DNA from 2 places in the Streptomyces sp. NPDC002669 genome. Region 2 is predicted to be linked to the other one. Evidence: predicted binding sites of a transcription regulator. Region 2 holds the regulator's gene; the other holds the start of a gene.

Region 1 (4,413 bases), on a different contig from region 2:
GACAGCCGGTTCTCCGACCAGATCAACAGCCCGGCCGCCCGCCAGCTGCTGTGGCGGCACATCGGGGAGTGGGACGGCACACCGGAACGGAGCGCGGAACGCACCGCGTTCCTCGCCGAGATGCGGGCGGTCGGCGAATGGCCGCGCAGGCCGCGGCTGATCGGGGTCGCCAACGGGGCGGCCGACGGCATCGGCACCGACGCCCGGGCGGGCGAACTGGCCCTGGAGGGCAGGGGGGCCTCGATCGCGGGCACCAGGCTCTACACCCACTCCCCCGGCGACGGCGAACTCGCCGCGCGGCTACGGGTGGTGACGGACCGGACCCATGAGATCCGCACCACCGGACTGCCGTCCATCGACGGCGCGCCCGGCGGCACCCTGGAAGGGTTCGGCATCCTCGCCGACGGACTCAACGCGCTCGCCGCCCCGCTCGGCCTCAAGACCGACGTGCGCATCCGCTCGCACTGCTTCGTGCCGTCCGTCAGCGCGGTGGACATCGGCGACCTGGACACGGACGACGAGCTGTACATGGACATCTCCCGGCTCCCGTACGAGCCCAGCGGACTGGACGAGTTCAAGCTCGCCTCCCGCAACGAGGGCCACGCCCTGGTGACGGAGGAACTCTCCACCTGGCTGCTCGACCGGCTCCCGTAGCGGGCGGGCGCCGCGGCCGGGAGGACCGGGAAACCGGAACGGCGCAGGCCCCCCGGACCAGGTGGTCCGGGGGGCCTGCGCGGCACAGCTGTGCGGGAACTGCCGATCCGTCAGGATCAGAAGTCCATGTCACCGCCCGGCATGCCGCCCGGAGCGGCCGCGGCGGCCTTCTCCGGCTTGTCGGCGATGACGGCCTCGGTGGTGAGGAACAGCGCGGCGATGGACGCGGCGTTCTGCAGGGCGGAACGCGTGACCTTCGCCGGGTCGAGGATGCCCTCGGCGATCATGTCGACGTACTCGCCGGTCGCGGCGTTCAGACCGTGGCCGACGGCCAGGTTGCGCACCTTCTCGACGACGACGCCGCCTTCGAGACCACCATTGACGGCGATCTGCTTCAGCGGGGCCTCCAGGGCCAGCTTCACGGCGTTGGCGCCGGTCGCCTCGTCACCCGAGAGCTCCAGCTTCTCGAAGACGGCCGAGGCCTGGAGCAGAGCCACGCCACCACCGGCGACGATGCCCTCCTCGACGGCGGCCTTGGCGTTGCGCACCGCGTCCTCGATGCGGTGCTTGCGCTCCTTGAGCTCGACCTCGGTCGCGGCACCGGCCTTGATGACGGCCACGCCGCCGGCCAGCTTCGCGAGGCGCTCCTGGAGCTTCTCGCGGTCGTAGTCCGAGTCGCTGTTCTCGATCTCGGCACGGATCTGGTTGACGCGGCCCTGGACCTGGTCGCTGTCACCGGCACCGTCGACGATCGTCGTCTCGTCCTTGGTGATGACGACCTTGCGGGCGCGGCCGAGCAGGTCGAGACCGGCGTTCTCCAGCTTGAGGCCGACCTCCTCGGAGATGACGGTGCCACCGGTGAGGATGGCGATGTCGCCGAGCATGGCCTTGCGGCGGTCACCGAAGCCCGGGGCCTTGACGGCGACGGACTTGAAGGTGCCACGGATCTTGTTGACGACCAGGGTCGACAGGGCCTCGCCCTCGACGTCCTCGGCGATGATCAGCAGCGGCTTGCCGGACTGCATGACCTTCTCCAGCAGCGGAAGGAGGTCCTTCACGTTGCTGACCTTGGAGTTCACGATCAGGATGTACGGGTCGTCGAGGGACGACTCCATGCGCTCCATGTCGGTGGCGAAGTACGCCGAGATGTAGCCCTTGTCGAAGCGCATGCCCTCGGTGAGCTCGAGCTCCAGACCGAAGGTCTGGGACTCCTCGACGGTGATGACGCCTTCCTTGCCGACCTTGTCCATGGCCTCGGCGATGAGCTCGCCGATCTGGGTGTCGGCGGCGGAGATGGAGGCCGTGGAAGCGATCTGCTCCTTGGTCTCGACATCCTTCGCCTGCTCCAGGAGGGCGGCGGAGACGGCCTCGACGGCCTTCTCGATGCCCCGCTTGAGGGCCATCGGGTTGGCACCCGCGGCGACGTTGCGCAGACCCTCGCGGACGAGCGCCTGGGCCAGAACGGTGGCGGTGGTCGTACCGTCGCCGGCGACGTCGTCCGTCTTCTTGGCGACCTCCTTGACCAGCTCCGCACCGATCTTCTCGTACGGGTCCTCCAGCTCGATCTCCTTGGCGATGGAAACACCATCGTTGGTGATCGTGGGGGCGCCCCACTTCTTCTCAAGGACGACGTTGCGACCCTTGGGGCCAAGGGTGACCTTGACGGCGTCGGCGAGCTGGTTCATGCCGCGCTCGAGACCGCGCCGGGCCTCCTCGTCGAACGCGATGATCTTGGCCATGTGAAGTGGTCCTCCCGGACAGGGGTGGATTTCTCCGGACCGGGAGGCGCCCGCGACGGACGGCCTGCGTGACCGGTGGTTCCTTGCCCCGCCGGCCTGCGGGCCTCACCGGCCCGATCCAAGTTCTGTCACTCTCACCTGGAGAGTGCTAACGCCAATAATTAGCACTCGACCATGGAGAGTGCAAGCGCCTTCGAGGAAGGCCCGGCGGGGAACGACGGCCGGGCGACGGGGACGGGGAGGCGTTCCGGCGCGCCGGAACGCACCGAGGTCCGTACCCCTGGGGGGGTACGGACCTCGGTGCGTGAGTGGTGTCGGTGGCCGACCGCGTCGTACTCAGCCGACGGCGAGCTTGACCATGTCCGCCTGGGGCCCCTTCTGGCCCTGCGAGATCTCGAACTCAACTCGCTGACCCTCTTCGAGGGTGCGGTACCCGTCCATCTGGATCGCGCTGTAGTGGACGAAAACATCCGCACCACCGTCGACCGCGATGAAGCCGTACCCCTTCTCCGCGTTGAACCACTTGACGGTGCCCTGAGCCATGCCTAACTCCCCTATTACTGGCCCTTGCGCGGGGCCGCACTTCGCGGTCCCGGGTCAGAACCCACCCTCCGACAGGAGAGGGTGCGTGCGCCGGAACGCGTCGACCGCGGCTGAATGTATCTGCCCAACTGCCCTCTGCAACAGGTCAATCGGACGAGAATTCTCGACAGCGCCGAACGCCCGAATATGTGGAATTGGTGAGATTCCAGGGCAAGTCGGGCCAGACAAAAGTGACTTATGGCGCAAGGGGTTCGAGCACTTTGGCTGCTTCTTGTCGCGACGCGGCGCATTCTCATATGCAGGCGGTGCGGGCAGCTGGGGGGACTTCCCACACTCTACCGCGCTCAACCATGCAGAATTGCCCCCTCCGTTTCAAACCCGGAGAGGTTTGAAACCGGAGAGGGCAATTCCGTTCGGGTGATTCGGTCCGCGACCCGACGCGGTGTCAGCAGCCGCCCGCGACGGCCGGGATGATCGAGATGCCGGCGCCGTCCGGCGTGGCCGTCTCCAGACCGTTCTCGAAGCGCACGTCGTCGTCGTTGACGTAGACGTTCACGAAGCGGCGCAGCTTGCCCTGGTCGTCCAGGACGCGGGCGGCGATGCCCGGGTGGTCCTTCTCCAGGGACTCGATGACCTGGGAGAGGGTCGTGCCCTCCGCCGGGACCTCGGCCCGGCCGCCCGTGTAGGTGCGGAGAATGGTGGGGATGCGGACGTTCACGCTCATGATCGGGTGCCTTTCCTGGAGTCCGGGGTGGTCAGCTGGTGGCGAGGCCCGCGGCGCGGAACGCGTCCAGGCTGGGGCGGATCGTCGCGGTCGCCTGCGAGGTGGCGGCCACCGCGTCGAGGGTCTTGAGGCCGTCGCCCGTGTTGAGGACGACGGTGGTCAGCGTCGGGTCGATGACACCGGCCTCGATGAGCTTCTTCGTCACGCCGACCGTCACCCCGCCCGCCGTCTCCGCGAAGATCCCCTCGGTGCGGGCCAGCAGCTTGATGGCGTCGACCACCTGCTCGTCGTCCACGTCCTCCACCGCGCCGCCGGTGCGGCGGGCGATGTCCAGGACGTACGGGCCGTCGGCCGGGTTGCCGATGGCCAGGGACTTGGCGATGGTGTTCGGCTTCTGCGGCCGTACGACGTCGTGACCGGCCTTGAAGGCGGCGGAGACCGGGGAGCAGCCCTCGGCCTGGGCGCCGAAGATCTTGTACGGCTTGTCCTCGACCAGACCGAGCCCGATCAGCTCCTGGAGCCCCTTGTCGATCTTCGTGAGCTGCGATCCGGACGCGATCGGGATGACGATCTGGTCCGGCAGCCGCCAGCCGAGCTGCTCGCAGATCTCGTACGCCAGGGTCTTGGAGCCCTCGCCGTAGTACGGCCGGAGGTTGACGTTGACGAAGCCCCAGCCCTCGCCGAGCGGGTCGCCGATGAGCTCCGAGCAGAAGCGGTTGACGTCGTCGTAGTTGCCCTCGATGCCGACCAGCT
Region 2 (4,413 bases):
GGCACCAGGTGGTCGACCAGGACGCCCAGCCTGGCGTCCGGGCCGGGGGAGAACTCGCGCACGATGGCCGGGAGGTCGTCGACGCCCTCCAGGTACTCGACGACCACGCCCTCGATCCGCAGGTCGTCGCCCCAGACCCGCTCGACCAGCTCCGCGTCGTGCCGGCCCTCCACGTAGATCCGGCCGGCCCGCGCGACCCGGGCGCGGGCCCCCGGGACCGCGATCGAGCCCGAGGCGGTGCGCGCGGGGCGCGCCGGGGCGGCGGCCGAGGGGCGCACGAGCGTGACCACCTCGCCCTCCAGCAGGAAGCCGCGCGGCTCCATCGGGAACACCCGGTGCTTGCCGAACCGGTCCTCCAGGGTCACCGTCGGCCCCTGGGCCGTCTTCTCGCAGCGGATCACCGCACCGCAGAATCCGGTGGAGACCTCCTCCACGACCAGATCGGGCTCGGCGGGGACCTCGGGAACGGGGGCGGACCTCTTCCACGGCGGGGTCAGGTCCGGCTGGTAGCTGCGCATCGGACGACGATAGGACGACCGCGGGTCACGACACGCCGAAGCGGTCGGCCAGTTGTCCGCGCTGCTCCCGTACGAACGCCGCGTCCACCACCGCCCCGTGCCCCGGTACGTACACGGCGTCCTCGCCGCCCAGCTCCAGCAGCCGGTCCAGGGCGGCCGGCCAGCGGGCCGGGAACGCGTCCGGGCCCGCCTGCGGCTCCCCGGACTCCTCGACCAGGTCCCCGCAGAGCACGATCGCCGGGGAGCCGGGCACGACCGCCACCAGGTCGTGGCCGCTGTGCGCGCGGCCGAGGTCGACCAGCAGCACCTCGCGCCCGCCGCCCAGGTCGAGCGTCCGCTCCCCGCACACCTGGTGCCGCGGCACCACCAGCGCGTCGACGGCCTCCGTCGCCTCGTGCCCGGAGACCCCGTGGCGCACCGCGGAGACGCGCAGGTCCTCCGCCTCGCGCCGCATCGTCTCCGCCGTGCCGGCCGCTCCGTACACCTCGACGCCGGAGAACGCGGCGGTGCCCAGCACATGATCGAAGTGGGGGTGGCTGAGTGCGATATGCGTCACCCTCCGGCCCAGCAGGGACCGCGCCTGGGCCCGGAGTTCCATGCCCTCGCGGAGTGACGAACCGGTGTCGTACAGCAGCACTCCGTCCGTTCCGGCCACCAGTGCGACCGTCGCGTCCCAGCCGGGAAGGCGCCGCCTTCCCGCTCCGTGACCGAGTCGCTCCCAGCCGAACTCTTCCCAAGAGGCATCCATACCGCGACGCTATCGGCAGCCACCTGCGAAAGTCTCGCGGTGGTGTGGCCGGTTGCCCTTGCTAGGCCCCCACTCGGCCGCCGTACACTGACCGGGGGATTGCTGGCACTCGCGATGACAGAGTGCCAGGGGGATTCCCGGAAAGAACCGGGAACACCCGGGGACCGACCGAGGAAACACAGCTGGAGGTGTGCGCGATGCTCAGTGAACGCAGACTCGAAGTGCTTCGTGCCATCGTCCAGGACTACGTCGGCACCGAGGAGCCCGTCGGCTCCAAGGCGCTCACCGAGCGGCACAAGCTGGGCGTCTCCCCGGCGACCGTCCGCAACGACATGGCGGTGCTGGAGGACGAGGGCTTCATCGCCCAGCCCCACACCAGCGCGGGGCGCATCCCGACGGACAAGGGCTACCGGCTCTTCGTCGACAGGCTCGCGGGGGTCAAGCCCCTCTCGTCGCCCGAGCGCCGTGCCATCCACAACTTCCTCGACGGCGCGGTCGACCTCGACGACGTCGTGGGCCGCACCGTACGGCTGCTCGCGCAGCTGACCCGGCAGGTCGCCATCGTGCAGTACCCCTCGCTGACCCGGTCGACGGTGCGGCACGTGGAACTGCTCTCGCTGGCGCCCGCCCGGCTGATGCTCGTGCTCATCACGGACACCGGCCGGGTGGAGCAGCGGATGATCGACTGCCCCGCGCCGTTCGGCGAGACCTCCCTCGCCGATCTGCGGGCCCGGCTCAACAGCCGGGTCGTCGGACGCCGTTTCACGGACGTCCCGCAGCTGGTGCAGGACCTGCCGGAATCCTTCGAGAGCGAGGACCGGGGAACCGTGTCCACCGTGCTCTCCACCCTGCTCGAAACCCTCGTCGAGGAGACGGAGGAGCGGCTGATGATCGGCGGCACCTCCAACCTCACCCGCTTCGGGCACGACTTCCCCGTGATGATCCGGCCGGTGCTGGAGGCGCTGGAGGAACAGGTCGTGCTGCTGAAGCTGCTCGGCGAGGCCAAGGACTCGGGCATGACCGTACGCATCGGGCACGAGAACGCCCATGAAGGGCTCAACTCCACGTCCGTCGTCGCGGTCGGCTACGGTTCGGGCGACGAGGCAGTCGCCAAACTCGGCGTGGTCGGACCGACCCGCATGGACTACCCCGGAACGATGGGAGCGGTACGCGCAGTGGCACGTTACGTCGGACAGATCCTGGCGGAGTCGTAAGTGGCCACGGACTACTACGCCGTACTCGGCGTGCGCCGCGACGCATCTCAGGACGAGATCAAGAAGGCATTCCGCAGGCTCGCCCGCGAGCTGCATCCGGATGTGAACCCCGATCCGAAGACCCAGGAGCGGTTCAAGGAGATCAACGCCGCCTACGAGGTGCTGTCGGACCCGCAGAAGAAGCAGGTCTACGACCTCGGCGGCGACCCGCTGTCCGCCTCCGGCGGCGCGGGTGCGGGCGGATTCGGACAGGGTGGCTTCGGCAACTTCTCCGACATCATGGACGCGTTCTTCGGCACGTCGTCGCAGCGCGGGCCCCGTTCGCGCACCCGGCGCGGCCAGGACGCGATGATCCGGCTGGAGATCGATCTCGCCGAGGCGGCGTTCGGCACCACCAAGGACATCCAGGTCGACACGGCCGTCGTCTGCACCACGTGCAGCGGCGAGGGCGCCGCGCCCGGCACCTCCGCGCAGACCTGTGACATGTGTCGCGGCCGCGGTGAGGTCTCCCAGGTCACCCGGTCGTTCCTCGGCCAGGTCATGACCTCGCGGCCCTGCCCGCAGTGCCAGGGCTTCGGCACGGTCGTGCCGACCCCGTGCCCGGAGTGCGCCGGTGACGGCCGCATCCGGTCCAGGCGCACGCTCACCGTGAAGATCCCCGCCGGTGTCGACAACGGCACCCGCATCCAGCTCGCGGGCGAGGGCGAGGTCGGCCCCGGCGGCGGCCCGGCCGGCGATCTGTACGTGGAGATCCACGAGTTGTCGCACGCGGTGTTCCAGCGCCGCGGCGACGACCTGCACTGCACGGTCACCATCCCCATGACGGCGGGCGCGCTCGGCACGAAGGTGCCGCTGGAGACGCTCGACGGCCTGGAGGAGGTCGACATCCGGCCCGGCACCCAGTCCGGTCAGTCGGTGCCGCTGCACGGCCGGGGCGTCACGCACCTGCGCGGCGGCGGGCGCGGCGACCTGATCGTGCACGTCGAGGTGATGACGCCGACGAAGCTCGACCCGGAGCAGGAGCGACTGCTGCGGGAGCTGGCGAAGATGCGGGGCGAGGAGCGGCCCACCGGCCAGTTCCAGCCGGGCCAGCAGGGGCTGTTCTCCCGGCTGAAGGACGCCTTCAACGGGCGCTGACGGTCCCACCTCTCCGTCCGGACCGGGACGGGCCCGCCCGACGGGTCCGTCCCGCGTCCGCGAGCGGCGGGCGTCCGGGCGCCCCGCGGGCGTGGCCGGGCCCGTGACCGCAAGTGGCCGCGGGCGGAGCGGGGCGCGGGGCGCGCACGCCGGGGCGTGCCGGACATGGCACGATGCGGTCATGTCATCCGCGTTGACCGATCTCTGCCGGTATCCGATCGTGCAGGCCCCGATGGCGGGCGGTACGTCCTGCCCGCAGCTCGTCGCGGCCGTCGCCGAGGCGGGCGGGCTCGGCTTCCTCGCCGCCGGGTACAAGACGGCGGACGGCATGTACAACGAGATCAAACAGCTGCGCGGGCTGACCGGCAAGGCGTTCGGCGTCAACCTCTTCATGCCGCAGCCGGGACTCGCCGACCCGAGCGCGGTCGAGGTGTACCGGCAGCAGCTCGCGGGCGAGGCCGCCTGGTACGAGACCCCGATCGGCGACCCGGACTCCGACGGCGACGACGGCTACGAGGCCAAGCTCGCCATCCTCCTGGACGACCCGGTCCCGGCCGTCTCGTTCACCTTCGGCTGCCCCACGCGCGACACCCTCGACGCGTTCGCCGGGGTCGGCACGTACACCGTCGTGACGGTCACCACGCCCGAGGAGGCCCAGGCCGCCCAGTGGGCGGGCGCGGACGCGGTCTGCGTCCAGGGCGTCGAGGCGGGCGGTCACCAGTCCACCCACCACGACGACCCGCAGACCGACGGCACCGGGATCGGGCTGCTCTCGCTGGTGGCCCAGGTCCGCGAG

Evidence for each region. The regulator HrcA, encoded in region 2, represses chaperone genes, less so after heat shock. The targets are predictions, from matches to a motif close to TTNGCACTCNGNNNNNCNGAGTGCNAA.
Region 1: a site for HrcA is predicted at 2,555-2,581, ahead of groL (chaperonin GroEL). Genes of this name have one in related genera too.

The regions. Positions count from the first base shown of each region.
Region 1 covers NZ_JBIAQQ010000011.1:153,971-158,383, reverse strand. Annotated here, with positions in the region: gene ACFYW1_RS18845 (hypothetical protein) at 1-654, shown strand, start outside; gene groL (chaperonin GroEL) at 771-2,393, opposite strand; gene ACFYW1_RS18835 (cold-shock protein) at 2,730-2,936, opposite strand; gene ACFYW1_RS18830 (ubiquitin-like small modifier protein 1) at 3,382-3,660, opposite strand; gene thrC (threonine synthase) at 3,692-4,413, opposite strand, start outside.
Region 2 covers NZ_JBIAQQ010000013.1:211,543-215,955, forward strand. Annotated here, with positions in the region: gene ACFYW1_RS21075 (DUF3097 domain-containing protein) at 1-518, opposite strand, end outside; gene ACFYW1_RS21080 (MBL fold metallo-hydrolase) at 544-1,266, opposite strand; gene hrcA (heat-inducible transcriptional repressor HrcA) at 1,464-2,480, shown strand; gene dnaJ (molecular chaperone DnaJ) at 2,481-3,617, shown strand; gene ACFYW1_RS21095 (nitronate monooxygenase) at 3,799-4,413, shown strand, end outside.